DNA from 3 places in the Halalkalibacter sp. HAAS-P014 genome. Region 2 is predicted to be linked to each of the others. Evidence: predicted binding sites of a transcription regulator. Region 2 holds the regulator's gene; each other region holds the start of a gene.
What was found. Region 2 encodes CtsR, which represses protease genes until heat stress. Its sites were predicted from a motif close to ATGGTCAATAAAGGTCAAACA; they were not measured.
Positions count from the first base shown of each region.

Region 1: the regulator CtsR is predicted to act here: its motif matches at 2,275-2,295, upstream of clpP (ATP-dependent Clp endopeptidase proteolytic subunit ClpP).
Region 3: the regulator CtsR is predicted to act here: its motif matches at 1,197-1,217, upstream of AC1FXZ_RS02385 (ATP-dependent Clp protease ATP-binding subunit).

Region 1 is NZ_JBWQTV010000008.1:21,700-26,721, forward strand. Features, by position in the region: gene AC1FXZ_RS07435 (sugar-binding transcriptional regulator) at 1-159, opposite strand, end outside; gene AC1FXZ_RS07440 (glutaredoxin family protein) at 291-542, opposite strand; gene rpoN (RNA polymerase factor sigma-54) at 649-1,959, opposite strand; gene clpP (ATP-dependent Clp endopeptidase proteolytic subunit ClpP) at 2,369-2,953, shown strand; gene AC1FXZ_RS07455 (HPr family phosphocarrier protein) at 3,102-3,356, opposite strand; gene whiA (DNA-binding protein WhiA) at 3,377-4,333, opposite strand; gene AC1FXZ_RS07465 (gluconeogenesis factor YvcK family protein) at 4,413-5,022, opposite strand, start outside.
Region 2 is NZ_JBWQTV010000026.1:101-5,122, reverse strand. Features, by position in the region: gene clpC (ATP-dependent protease ATP-binding subunit ClpC) at 1-2,064, opposite strand, end outside; gene mcsB (protein-arginine kinase McsB) at 2,083-3,159, opposite strand; gene mcsA (protein-arginine kinase activator protein McsA) at 3,163-3,684, opposite strand; gene AC1FXZ_RS19760 (CtsR family transcriptional regulator) at 3,700-4,170, opposite strand; rRNA gene rrf (5S ribosomal RNA) at 5,005-5,022, opposite strand, start outside.
Region 3 is NZ_JBWQTV010000002.1:319,601-324,622, reverse strand. Features, by position in the region: gene AC1FXZ_RS02395 (flavin reductase family protein) at 1-234, shown strand, start outside; gene wrbA (NAD(P)H:quinone oxidoreductase) at 380-1,051, shown strand; gene AC1FXZ_RS02385 (ATP-dependent Clp protease ATP-binding subunit) at 1,332-3,476, shown strand; gene AC1FXZ_RS02380 (hypothetical protein) at 3,657-3,791, shown strand; gene AC1FXZ_RS02375 (spore germination protein) at 3,925-5,022, shown strand, end outside.

The DNA.
Region 1 (5,022 bases), on a different contig from region 2:
ACCTCTTAAAACTCTCTCGGAAAGTTGCAAATTAGAAGCTAAACTACGCCGACCAATCGGTTGCATTAATTTGATGTAGTGAAGGATTCTGTAGCGCTTTATCATCACTTCTAACACATCTGGTAATAATTTCTTTTGAATATTTAATATTGGATTCATAAGTCAAACTCCTTATTCTTTGTTGGACAATTACAGTCCCGGATAGACTTTTCACGTCCCGATGAGAATAAAAAAAAGACCAAAATCCTCATTACATGTATATATTACCAAGGATAGAGGCCATTCACAAGTTATATTTGCCTATTTATCTCAAGTAAACGTTTTCTTATCTTATCTTTCGAAATTTGGCCATAATCTACTTCTTCTCCATTGACCAAAATAACCGGAATCATAATTTGGTACTTTTCAAGCAATTGATCATCTTTATAAATATCAACAATCTGCATCTCAAATCCAAATTCTTTAGCTAAAGGCTTTATTATTTCGATTGCTTTGTCACATAGTGGACAATCGACCTTTGACATTACCGTTACATCTATCATTTTTATCAGTCCTACCTCACTTTAGAAACAAGCTCTTTTATGTAAAGGATAAAAGTGGAAACCAATACAGTAACATTTTATATTGTATCCACATTTTATCCTACTATTATTCGAATCTTTTTCGTTTACTAGACGAAGGAATTCCTAATTCATCTCTATATTTGGCAATCGCTCTTCGAGAAACAGTGATATCATGTTCTTGTTGGAGCCAATTAACAATTTTCGCATCTGACAATGGTTTTTGTTTATTTTCTTCTGCAACAGCTTCTTTTAATAATTCTTTTATCGAACGACTTGATGTTGATTCACCATTCCCACTTTGTATAGCTGAAGAAAACAATGATTTAAGTTCAATCATCCCACGAGGCGTATCAGCATATTTATTTGTCGTTGCTCTACTTACCGTTGATTCATGAACATCAATCTCTTCGGCAACTTCTTTTAAAGTAAGAGGTTTAAGTTTTCCATTTTTATTTAAGAGATAATCTTTTTGGTGTTTGGCAATTGCTTCACCGACTTTTAAAATCGTCTGTTTTCTTTGTTGGATGCTCTTAGCCAGCCATTGTACTTGTTGAATCTTTTGCTTTACATAGCGATTTGCTTCATCGTCTTGATCATTTAAAAGCAACTTTTCATAATGATGATTTAGCCCTACATTAGGAATCAAATCGTCTTCTAAATGAACAAGCAGATCCCCTTCAAACGGAACAATTCGAATTTCTGGCTGGACGAATTGCACCGGTTCAGAAACATATTGCGTACCTGGTCGTGGATCGAGTGTTTGAATTAAGTCATTCACTTCTTGAAGCTCAGCTAAAGTTACTTGTAGTTCTTTAGATAGTTCCTTCCATTTTCTTTTGGCAAATGCCTCCATATGAAGTGATACAACTTGCTCGGCTAAATAATTAGGATCGTCCATGCGTTCCAATTGTAGTAATAAACATTCTTGCAAATTACGTGCACCTACTCCAGCTGGTTCAAACCCTTGTAACAGCTCTAATAGCGCTTCGCCCTCTTGTAGGCTAATATCTAACTCTTCGCATATTTCCACAAAAGGTCTAGACACATATCCGTCCTCTCGTAAGCTATAGATCATATACGTTAGTTGTTTTTTTTGCTTTTCTTGTAGATTTAACTCTTGTAATTGCAATAGTAAATGATCACTTAAAGACGTTCGATCGATATGTGCGTAATCAATGGGAGAGGCTTGATCTTCTGAAGCTTGTGTAAAAGACGAATAGATTGGTTCTTCGAATCTATGCGTTTCCCCTACATCCAATAATGGATTCTCCAGTGCTTGTTCTTGTATAAAGGAAGTTAGTTCAGCAGCAGTATATTGCAATAGATGAATCGCCTGACGTAACTCCTGCGTCATTACTAAGTTTTGTGTCTGCTGTTGGAATAAACCAAACTGCACATTCAGTCCCTCCCTTCAATTTAATAAGATCGCTTTATCGAAAGTTTTGAAAGCGTTTTCCTATACTTATGCAACGAATAGTAAATTTCATTCCTAAACCCATTATAAATGATCTAGTTCTACAAAACTATGGTAATGATTGCAGAATATCGTTTAGATTATTTAAAAACGGTTATTATGAAAGAAGGGTTTAATTGCCTTGGTATGGAATAGTATCTATTATGAGAGTTTTTGCGAGATCTTCGCTATACCTCATACGCTAAATTTTTAGCGTTTCTTTCAGCTAGCTGACTTGGTTAGGTAATGAAGTGTTTTTATTTGACCTTCTTTGACCATTTCGGTATGATGTACATAATAAAACACTCAGTGAACGCCTATTGTTCACAAATCTAAAAGGAGGAGTTTTTAAATGAATTTAATCCCTACAGTTATTGAGCAAACAAACAGAGGCGAACGTGCATATGACATTTATTCAAGACTTTTAAAAGACCGTATTATTATGTTAGGTAGCGCTATTGATGATAATGTCGCAAACTCAATTGTTGCGCAACTACTTTTCTTACAAGCAGAAGACCCTGAGAAAGATATCTCTATTTATATTAACAGTCCTGGTGGTTCAATCACTGCTGGTATGGCCATCTATGACACAATGCAGTATATAAAGCCAAAGGTTTCAACAATTTGTATCGGTATGGCAGCATCAATGGGGGCTTTCTTGCTTGCAGCTGGTGAAAAAGGGAAACGTTTTGCCCTTCCAAACAGCGAAGTTATGATTCACCAACCACTTGGTGGAACACAAGGTCAAGCATCTGATATTCAAATTCATGCTAAGCGTATCATTGAAATGCGTGAAAGCTTAAATAAAATCTTAGCTGAACGTACTGGGCAACCTCTTGAAGTAATTGAGCGTGATACAGATCGTGATAATTTCATGATCGCAGCGAAAGCTCAAGAATATGGTTTGATCGATAAAGTCATTCCTGCTTCAAAATAATTACATGTAAAAAGAGGAACTATAGAGTAGTTCTTCCCAAGAGCAGAGGATAGGGTCAGCGACCTTATCCTCTATTTTTATCTATCATCGTTCATTTTAAATCTAAAAGACACCGGTACCTGTCAGTGGTATGGCGGTGTCTTGTTCTTTATTCTGTTTCAATAAATGTGCTTAACGTTTCTAGGGCTTCGTTTTCATCTTGACCGTCTGTAATAAGAGTAAATGTCGCACCATGGCCCATAGCCAAACTCATAAGTCCCATAATACTTTTAGCATTTACTTTCTTTCCATCCTTCTCGATGAATACCTCTGCTGAAAAACGATTCGCTTCTTGTACAAACAATGCAGCTGGTCTAGCTTGTAATCCTGTTTTTCTTTTGACTGTAACTTCTTTCTTAATCATGTTTTGTCTCTCCTTATAGTTTATTTTTCTGTTTGAATATATTGTCCGTTTCGTAACTTCTCTGCGATTTGATCTATTTTTCGTAAGCGATGATTCACTCCGGACTTACTAACGGTTCCACCTTCAATCATCTCGCCAAGCTCTTTCAATGTAACATCTTGATGGTTTACTCGAAGTTCAGCAATTTCTCTTAATTTCGGAGGTAGTTGGTCGAGTCCAATCGTACGATCTACAAAGCGAATATTCTCTACTTGTCTCAAAGCAGCTCCAACCGTTTTATTTAAGTTAGCGGTCTCACAGTTAACAAGACGGTTTACAGAATTACGCATATCTTTCATAATTCGCACATCTTCAAAATAAAGCAATGCTTGATGTGCTCCAATGATGTTAAGAAATTCCGTGATCTTTTCACTTTCTTTCATATACGTAATAAATCCTTTTTTTCGTTCCAAAGTTTTTGCATTTAATTGGTATTCGTTCATCAATTCACATAAAGAAGCATTATGTTCCTCATAGATAGAAAATATTTCTAAGTGATACGAGGAAGTTTCTGGATGGTTAATTGATCCCCCAGCCAAAAATGCGCCACGCAGATACGCTCGCTTACAACATGAAGACTTTGTTAAACGATTAGAGATTGTTCGAAGAAAGACAAAACCTTCTCCTAGTATCCCTAAGTGCTCTAACAATTCTCTCGCCTCATGCTGCATGCGAACTAGATAAACATTGTTCTTTTTCAGTCTCATCTTTTTTCGAACAAGTAACTCAACAAACATTGATGGGTAAACTCTTTTAATTAACGTGTAAATTCTTCTTGCTATCGCAGCATTTTCTGTTGTGACATCTAATCCTAGTTTCATTTGACTGAACGAAAGAGATCCATTCATACGAATCAATGCGGCAAGCTCTGCCGTTGCACAGCAGTCCTCTTGTTCAAATTGCGTTAATTCTTTTTTCGTTTTGGCTGCAAAGGACAAGGTCCTCACTCCTTTCAGCCGTGTAGCTTTTTAATTTTGTTACTTGTATGACAACCAAACTTCTACATGTATAGTAATTCTATTCGTTTATTCGTAAAATTGCCTTCGATACTTTTAATGCATCATGACGCAACATATTTTCTCGTTCAGTTACAAAATGATCACGAATAATCGAAACCCCAAGCGATTGAATCCGTTCATCGTCTATCTTTACAGGAATTGCTCCTTCTTTTGCATAACGCGTACGTACCTCTTTTGACACTGGTGATCCATGAACAATAATTTCATCAACAAATTTTGAACCACAATGTTCAATAATCGCTTGTATATGATCCGCTGCTGTATAATCATCAGTTTCTCCACTTTGGGTCATAACATTGCAAATATAAACTTTTCTTGCTTGCGCCCGTTCAATTGCCTCAACAACCCCAGGAACAAGTAAATTTGGTATTACACTTGTATATAAACTTCCAGGCCCTAACACGATGATATCCGCTTCTTCAATGGCTCGAATGCTCGATTGAAGTGGCGAAATATTATCAGGTGTTAAGAAAACACGTTTGATCCGTTTGCGTTCAAGTGGAATTAGTGATTCACCCGTAACAATGCTACCATCAGCCATCTCAGCATTTAAAACAATGCTACAGTTGGACGCTGGGTACACATTTCCTCGCACATTTAAAACTTTG
Region 2 (5,022 bases):
TTTCATATCGCTGTGCTCGCGTTCTTCCCCTTCTGCTGCAAACCCTAAGAATTTGCTACGCTTTAATTCACTTGCTCCAACGTTTGAAGTCATAATGATCGCTGTATTTCGAAAGTCAACCGTTCTTCCTTTTGAATCCGTTAAACGGCCATCCTCTAATACTTGAAGAAGAATGTTAAATACTTCTGGGTGAGCTTTTTCAATTTCATCTAGTAGAATAACGGAATATGGCTTACGACGGATTTTTTCTGTTAACTGTCCACCATCATCATGCCCAACATACCCAGGAGGTGAACCAACGAGACGGCTGGTCGTATGTTTTTCCATGTACTCAGACATATCAATACGGATAACAGAATCTTCATCACCAAAGAGTGTTTCAGCAACGGCTCTAGCAAGCTCCGTCTTTCCGACCCCAGTTGGCCCTAAGAAAATAAATGAACCAATTGGTCGCTTCGGATCTTTCAATCCTGCACGTGCACGGCGAATCGCTTTTGAAATAGATTGAACCGCTTCTTCTTGACCAATTACACGTTCATGGAGAATAGATTCCATTTTAAGCAAGCGATCTGTTTCCTCTTCTGCAAGTTTCGAAACTGGAATTCCCGTCCAACTTGCAACAACTTGAGCGATATCTTCAGAGGTCACTTCAGTATCTTCTTGACCTTGATTTTTCTTCCACTCATTTTTCATCTCTTCTAACTCTTCACGTAAACGTTGTTCCGAGTCACGTAATGAAGCTGCCTTTTCAAATTCCTGGCTTTGAACAGCAGCATCCTTTTCTTTCCTTGTTTCTTCTAAACGTTGTTCAAGCTCTTTCAAGTTTGGTGGTGCTGTATATGATTTTAAACGAACTTTTGAACCGGCCTCGTCAATCAAGTCAATTGCTTTATCTGGTAAGAAGCGATCTGAAATATAACGGTCAGACAGCTTAACAGCAGCTTCAATTGCATCATCGGTTATCGTTACACGATGGTGTGCTTCATAACGATCACGAAGGCCTTTTAAAATTAGCTCTGACTCATCTAATGTAGGTTCATTAACTTGAATTGGTTGGAAACGACGTTCAAGCGCTGCATCCTTTTCAATGTATTTACGGTACTCATCAAGAGTTGTCGCACCAATACATTGTAATTCTCCACGAGCAAGAGATGGCTTCAAGATGTTCGATGCATCAATTGCACCTTCTGCTCCACCTGCACCAATCAATGTGTGCAGCTCATCAATGAACAGAATGACATTACCCGCTTGGCGGATTTCATCCATAACCTTTTTCAAGCGATCTTCAAACTCACCACGATATTTTGTACCAGCAACAACCGTACCCATGTCAAGCGTCATTACTCGCTTGTTACGAAGCGTCTCTGGCACCTCATTAGCAATGATTGCTTGGGCTAAGCCTTCTGCAATAGCTGTCTTACCGACCCCTGGTTCACCGATTAAAACAGGGTTATTTTTGGTTCTACGGCTTAATACTTGAATTACCCTTTCAATTTCCTTGCTACGGCCAATGACTGGATCAAGAGTTTCTTCTCTTGCTACAGCTGTTAAATCACGAGCTAAACTATCAAGTGTCGGTGTATTAGCATTTGCATTACCTGTACTTTGACCTGAAGAACTTCCGACTTCATTGCTACCAAGTAACTGTAACACTTGTTGACGTGCTTTATTTAAGCTAACGCCCAAGTTATTTAGGACACGTGCTGCTACTCCTTCTCCTTCACGAATTAACCCTAGTAAAATATGTTCTGTCCCCACATACGAATGACCTAACTTTCTAGCTTCATCCATTGAAAGCTCAATCACTTTCTTTGCTCTAGGAGTATAGTGAATCGTTTTAGAACCTTCTTGGCCTTTGCCAATTAACGACTCTACTTCTTTTTGGATTTTCTCTGAACCTAGTCCTAGTGCTTGAAGAGCCTTAGCAGCAATTCCTTCTCCTTCACGGATTAACCCAAGTAAAATGTGCTCAGTACCAATGTTATTATGCCCCAACCTTACTGCTTCTTCTTGTGCCAATGCTAATACTTTCTGTGCTCTTTCTGTAAAACGTCCAAACATCATTGACGTCCACCTCCATGATTATTCGTTCGTTTCTTCCTCTAATTTTAACCGTTCCCGAATTAATGTAGCGCGTCTTTCATCACGCTGTTCAGGAGATAAAACTTCGCCAGCATATTGCTGGAGAAAACCTGGCTGGGTCAAGATCATTAACTCATTTAAGATATTCCCTGACAGACCCTTAATCAAACCCAAATCAATACCTAATCTAACATTGGATAAACGTTGAGTCGCTTCTTTTGATTCAATTAAGCGACTATGCGCTAAAATTCCATATGAACGATGAACACGATCTTCTAGTTGAATTCTAGATTGGTCTAGAAGACTTTCTCTAGCTGCTCGCTCTTGCTGAATAAGTTGCAAAACAACCCCTCGCAGATCCTCAACGATGTCCTCTTCTGATTTTCCTAGTGTTATTTGATTGGAGATTTGAAATAGGTTACCTAAAGCTTCGCTACCTTCCCCATAAATTCCTCTAACAACTAAACCTAATTGATTAATTGCAGGTAAAATTCTATTAAGTTGCTGAGTTATAGCAAGTGCCGGTAAGTGCATCATCACTGATGCTCGCAACCCTGTCCCAACATTGGTTGGACAACTTGTTAAGTACCCTCTCTTTTCATCAAATGCATAGGTTAACCGTTGCTCGATCCAATCATCAATTTGGTTTGCTTTCTCAAGTCCCTTTCCTAGCTGAAAACCAGGAAGCAAACATTGAATGCGAATATGATCCTCTTCATTTACCATAATACTTACTGCTTCATCTGTATCGAGTAGTACAGCTCCATGCTTCGAATGATCTGCTAGATTAGGGCTAATGAGATGCTTTTCAACTAACACACGTTTTTCATTCGCTTTCATATCGTCTATCCGTAACAACTCAAGCGCCCCAACTTGTTGGAACTCTTCTTGAGTTAATGCCTCTCCTATATGTTTTGAAGTGGCATAAGACTCCTCCATTGAAGATAATAATGGGAATTTATATTCTTCAAGGTTTCTAGCTAATCTTATTCGACTACTTAGCACAATATCCGAATCTGGGCCATCTTTTTTCATCCATGGACTTAAAGCTTCTGAAATAAATTGTTGGAGTGACATAAATTAGCCCTCCTTTTGCTCATTCTTTTGTTTTTCTAACAACCTGATTTCATCACGAAGTTCAGCTGCCTTTTCGAACTCTTCTTCCTCAATTAAACCTTTTAATGTCCCTTTTAATGAATCGATTTGACGTTGTAGTTGTATCCCCCCGCCAATTCTTTCTGGAAGCTTACCTGAATGGGTATGATTGCCACTATGAACTCTCTTCAAGATTGGTGTTAGTTTTGCTTCGAAACTTTTATAGCAGTTTGCACACCCAAACCTACCTACTTGGGTAAATTGCTCGTAAGTCATGCCACATTTGTCACATGAATGTTTTATTTCTTGTGCTTCAGCTTTCATTGGTTGCTCAAAGTTTAACAATCCGGATAAGAGCTGATGAATTGAAAAGCTATTAGATCCTGGGAAGTACTCACCCTTTTCTTTTGCACATTGTTCACAAATATGAAATTCAGTCTTCTCACCATTTATGATTTTAGCAAAATGCAAACTAGCTTTTCTCTTATTACATTCCTGACAAATCACAAAATTTCCTCCTCTCTATGATAACTCTTTATACTTTAGCGTTTCTAACATAGCAATTAAAATATTGGCACGAACCTCATCTCGATGACTAATATTCGCATTGTATAATGTACGGTCAATTACACTAATCATTAAATTCGCTTCTCTTTTTGTAATAGCCTCTTCATCAAATAAACGTAAAATGATATTCTCAGCTGTTTGTTGATCAATCCTCTTACCGATAATTTGAATCATTTGTTCAAACAAATCTAAATGATCGTGAGGACTAATTTTTATGATACGAATATATCCACCGCCACCTCTTTTACTTTCAACTTGATACCCCTTTTCTAACGTAAATCTCGTTTGAATAACATAGTTAATTTGTGAAGGTACACATTGAAACTTCTTAGCAATTTCACTTCTTTTAATCTCTAAGGGGTCATCTCCACTTTTATTGAGGGTGGCTTTCAAGTATTCTTCAATGATGTCAGATATATTTCTCAATACTTGCCCTCCCTTCGCCATTTGACTTTGACTATCTTTGACTTTATAAACATTATATGCGTTTCAATTAAAAAGTGCAATATATGAGGTTGCTGTTGAGAATCGGCCTTGCATATGTTTGTTGATTTTATGTATACGTATTATCAGTATAACCAGGCTTCTTTAGTTGATAACCTTTTATTATTAGATATTTTCACCAATTTATTTATTAATTCGATTTATTTTTTCAAAAACAGGTTAAATTCAGCTAATATTTTAAGTTGTTAAAGTAAAAAGTACTATATTATGTATTCTAACTAGAGCTTATACATTCCTTCTTATCCTGCTTTTTAATCCTACTTTTTCTTATGTGGCAACTTAAACTTGCTAGCTTCCTCAAAAGGTAGTTTAACCAATTTGCCCTGATAAGAAGTTAGTTATAGACTCTTGTCATTTATATCTACTCTAGTTAATTAGTTGTCTAAAATTATATAATGTACGTACTATCAAAGTATATCTTGAGCTAAACTCCAGAGCTCTTTATGCTTTGAGCGTAACGTTTAAGCGCACTAAAAAAACACAATCCTATCGGAATGTGTTTTTTCTGATTGCAACGTCCTTGCAGACTATTCCCTCCTACGAGGAAAACATTCATGAGCTCATTCTAAAGAGGAATATTGTTGTTCTACGAAGAGAAACAGTTCTTCTCACAGGGGACTTGCTGTATAGAGGGTTGCTCATTCACAATGCTCCATCGACTCATCCGATCCTTTAGACCAGAGGCCTTCTACGCTTTGAGTGTGACATTTATGCAAAAAAACACAACCCTATCGGATTGTGTTTTACTGCTTTAAAGCCTGGCAACGTCCTACT
Region 3 (5,022 bases), on a different contig from region 2:
CAAGAAGCAAGAATTCGAATGGAATGTGTTCTAGAAAGAGCAATTCCTTTAGGTGGGACAGAGGAGAATCCTTCCTGCGATTTACTGATCGGCCGAATTGTTACGTATCATATTCGTGATGATCTTTATAAGAACGGAAGAATTGATGCGATCGGATTAGAACCAATAAGTCGATTAGCAGGAAGTTCCTATTCAAAATTAGGAGAAACATTTCAGTTGAAACGTCCAACGTAAGTACGCCTTTTGAATGAAAGGCTTTCTCTTTACGATAATATCTCAATTTCATAATATATGAATTTATTTAATATGAGTTGATTTTGATTAGGGGGTGATCGGTTTCAACCTGACCTACATATGAACAAAAATGGAGTGATAACGAATGAGTTTTCTAAAAAAATTATTTGGTAATTCTAATTCAACAAAAAAGGAGAGTTTTAATATGTCAAACGTAAAATTAGCAGTTATTTATTATAGTTCTACAGGAACAAACTATCAATTAGCAAAATGGGCTGAAGAAGGCGCGAAAGCAGCAGGTGCAGATGTGAAAGTAGTAAAAGTACCTGAATTAGCTCCCCAAGATGCGATTGAGTCAAACCCTGCATGGAAAGCCCATGTTGAAGAAACGAAAAATGTTCCAGAAGTAACGTTAGATGATCTTGAGTGGGCAGATGCAATTATCTTTAGTGTTCCAACACGCTTTGGTAACATGCCTGCTCAAATGAAGCAATTCATCGATACAACAGGTGGATTATGGGCTAACGGCAAACTTGCAAATAAAGCAGTTAGTGCGATGTCTTCAGCTAGTAATGCACATGGTGGTCAAGAAGCAACAATCCTTTCGTTATATACATCAATGTACCATTGGGGTGCGATTGTAGCATCACCTGGTTACACAGATCCAGTGCAATTTGCATCTGGAGGAAATCCTTATGGAGTAAGTGTAACGGTTGGTCAAGACGGAAAAATGCAAGAAGATGTTGAAGAAGCTGCTAAGTATCAAGCGAAACGTACTGTTCAAGTAGCTGAGTGGATTAAAAAAGGTAATCAATAGTCACAGTAAAGCGTAATCTTTTGGATTGCGCTTTCTTTAATAAAGAAGTGCTCGAATTTAATCAAACGTTTGTTTAATTTGTCGAATTTACTTAATGCTAAGATAGACATAGATTATTTTCAGATAAAAGACATTTACCACTTGAAAAGTCAAAGAAGGTCAAATATAATAATGATAGAGATAATATTCTTTAAAGCCAACAAGGCTTTTTCTTTTATACTATTGGTCAAAGTTAGTCAAAGTCAAATAAAAATCTAAATCAAGGAGGATTGAATTTAAAATGAATCTATGTGAAAAATGCCAAAGCAAACCAGCGAATGTGAAACTGAATTTAATTATTAATAATTCTAAAACACAAATGTCACTATGTTCAGATTGTTATAGTGATACACAAACTCAATATGGTATGTCTTCATATCATTTTGATGATTTCTTCAAAGGGTTTATGAATTCACAAAATGCGTCATCGAATGGCTTTACACAACAGCAAGTGAAGGAAGCGGTTCCTAACCAAGGTGGAAATGGGTTTCTTGATCAACATGGGCGAAACCTTTCAGAAGAAGCAAGACAAGGTCGAATTGATGCAGTAATTGGACGCAATAAAGAAATAGAACGAGTGATCGAGGTGTTGAATCGTCGTTCAAAAAATAACCCAGTCTTAATTGGTGAAGCTGGTGTAGGTAAGACAGCGATTGCTGAAGGATTCGCTCTAAAAATTGTAAAAGGCGAAGTGCCAGCTAAACTTCTAAATAAGGAAGTTTATGTACTAGATATAAGCTCCCTTGTTGCTGGGACAAGTTATAGAGGTCAGTTTGAAGAAAAGATGCAACAACTTGTAACTGAGTTACAAAGCCGTGATAATGTGATTCTTTTTATTGACGAACTCCATATGATGGTTGGTGCAGGTAGTTCGTCTGAGGGTTCTATGGATGCAGGCAATATTTTAAAGCCAGCCTTAGCTCGTGGTGAATTCCAACTCATTGGTGCTACTACTCTAAAAGAGTATCGTATGATTGAGAAAGATGCGGCTCTAGAACGTCGTTTTCAACCGGTGATAGTGAAAGAACCAACGACAGATGAAGCATTTGAGATATTAAAAGGAATTCGTTCTATCTATGAGAACTATCATAATGTCAAGTACTCTGATGACGTATTAAAAGCTTGTGTAACGTTATCAGATCGCTACATTCAAGACAGATTCCTACCGGACAAGGCGATTGATTTACTTGATGAAGCTGGCTCAAAACTAAACTTATCACAAGGGGTTACGGATAAAGACAAACTCCAAAGTCGTTTAAAACAAATTGTTCTTGAAAAACAAGATGCAACAAAAAATGAAGATTATGAAAAAGCTGCAAGCCTACGTGATGAGGAACTTTCATTAAAAAGGAAGCTTGAAAATGATGTAGTTGAGCCGGTAACAGAAGTAACGGTTGAACATATTCAAGATATTATTGAAAAGAGCACAGGAATTCCTGTCAAAAAACTTCAAACGTCTGAGCAGTCAAAAATGAAAGATCTTCAATCAAACCTTGCTAAAAAAGTAATTGGTCAGGAGAAGGCGATTGAAAAAGTCGCAAAAGCGATTCTTCGTGCTCGCGTAGGTCTAAAACCGAAAGCTCGCCCAACTGCTTCATTTCTCTTTGTCGGTCCAACAGGAACAGGTAAAACGGAATTAACGAAAACCCTTGCTGCTGAATTGTTTGGAAGTAGAGATTCGATGATTCGTCTAGATATGAGTGAATACATGGAGAAACATTCTGTATCAAAACTTATTGGATCTCCTCCAGGATATGTAGGTCATGATGAAGCAGGTCAGTTGACTGAACAAGTACGTAGAAATCCGTACTCAATCATTCTCCTAGACGAGATTGAAAAAGCACATCCTGATGTGTTAAATATGTTCTTACAAATCATGGAAGACGGACGTTTGACAGATAGCCAAGGAAGAGTAGTTAACTTTAATGAAACGGTCATTATTATGACTTCGAATGCCGGTGTTACAGATAAAAAGCTTGGCGCGATTGGCTTCAATGAAACAGAAGGTCAAAGTGTACTAGCTACACAAAGTATTTTGGAAAACTTAAGAGATTACTTTAAACCTGAATTTTTGAATCGCATCGACTCGGTTATCGAGTTTAGCCATCTTCAAAAAGAAGACTTAATCAAAATTATAAATATTATGCTTGAAGACTTGCAAAACACATTGAATGAACAAGATTTAAATTTGGACGTAACACAAGCAGCTAAAGAAAAAATTGCAGAACTTGGTTATCACCAGGCTTTTGGAGCACGTCCATTACGTCGAACGATCCAAGAACACATTGAAGATCAAATTACGGCTCTGATTATTACAAGTGAGCAAAAATTCAAAGGGTTTAAAGTGGACGTATTTAATAATGAAATTAAAGTAGAAAGTCAATAAAAACAAGCGAGCAGTAGGGATTAAAATATCCTTACTGCTTTTTGCTGTATCAAGAATTTAACATTAAGATGCAAACTACGATCAAATAGAATGAGAAGTTGTTTACTGGATAAAGTAGAACAAAGGATCAATTGAAGAAAGGGGAGGTTACATTGTCATCCAAAGAGAAAGATTCTAAATTTGAAAGTGGGAAAAGGTCAAAGTAAAGGGTTGTACGGATTAGATCCAGAGCAAAGCCTTTTGTCTGTAAACTTTGCTACAACTGATAATTTATACTTCCGTGAGCATGGGCAAGAAAATGACAAAGAAAATTAATTGTAAATAAATTTTTTCCTTTGAGTACTTAAGCTAGAATAAGTACTCTTTTTTCATTTAATGAATCAATAGGAGAATAAACATACACTTTTAGGGGAAATTACAAAAAAGTCTGTTCTTATGAGGTAGCGAGATGAGTGATACAAGTAATACTTTAGTTCGTGAAATAGGAAAAAACCTCTCAAGATTCGAGCAGTTATTTCAAGATTGCTCTGATGTAGTCTATCGTACCTTTCAAGTTGAAGGGAGAGTTTCCTACATCATTTATGTTGATGGTCTTGTTAACACGACGGATATACAAAACCATGTTGTTCAAGACATACTGACTCATGATGGTCAAAATCTTTCATTGGAAAGAATTGAACAAGAAGTTTTATCGCTTGCTGATGTAACAGAAAGTGATAGTTTAGATGAGTTAACAAAGGTCATTCTTGATGGAAGTGCGGTCCTTCTTTTGGATGAATATGAAAAAGCTTTAGTCTTTCCGGTATCAGGATTTGAAACAAGAGCTGTCTCGGAACCCGAATCAGAATCAGCCATTAGAGGACCACGTGAAGGGTTTATTGAGAATATACGGGTGAATACGTCTCTACTTAGACGAAAAATACGGACACCGAATCTAAAAATTGTTACAAATAAGCTCGGTGAACAAACGAAAACTAGTCTTGGTATCGCATATATAGACGGAATTGTAGATAAGAAAGTACTACAAGAATTACACAACCGGCTTAACCGAATCAAAATTGATGCAATCCTTGAAACTGGTTACATTGAAGAACTTGTAGAAGACCATCCATGGAGTATATTCCCACAAGTCGAAATTACGGAAAGGCCAGACACCGTAGCGGCCAATCTACTTGAAGGCAGAATTGCCATTTTAGTTGATGGTACTCCATTTGTGATGATCATTCCAACAACGTTTTGGCAACAATTTCAGGCTAGTGAAGATTATTATGACCGATTCTATATTGCTATTTTCCTTCGATTTATTAGATTTTTCTTTCTAGGCGTTGCACTACTTTTGCCAGCGTTATATGTAGCCACAACAACGTATCATCAAGAAATGATTCCTACGAATTTATTATTAAGTATTGCTGCTAGTCGGGAGGCTATCCCTTTTCCTGCTGTTGTCGAAGCATTAATTATGGAAATATCATTTGAAGCATTAAGAGAAGCAGGGGTTCGGCTCCCAAAAACAATTGGTCAAGCTGTAAGTATTTTAGGCGCTCTT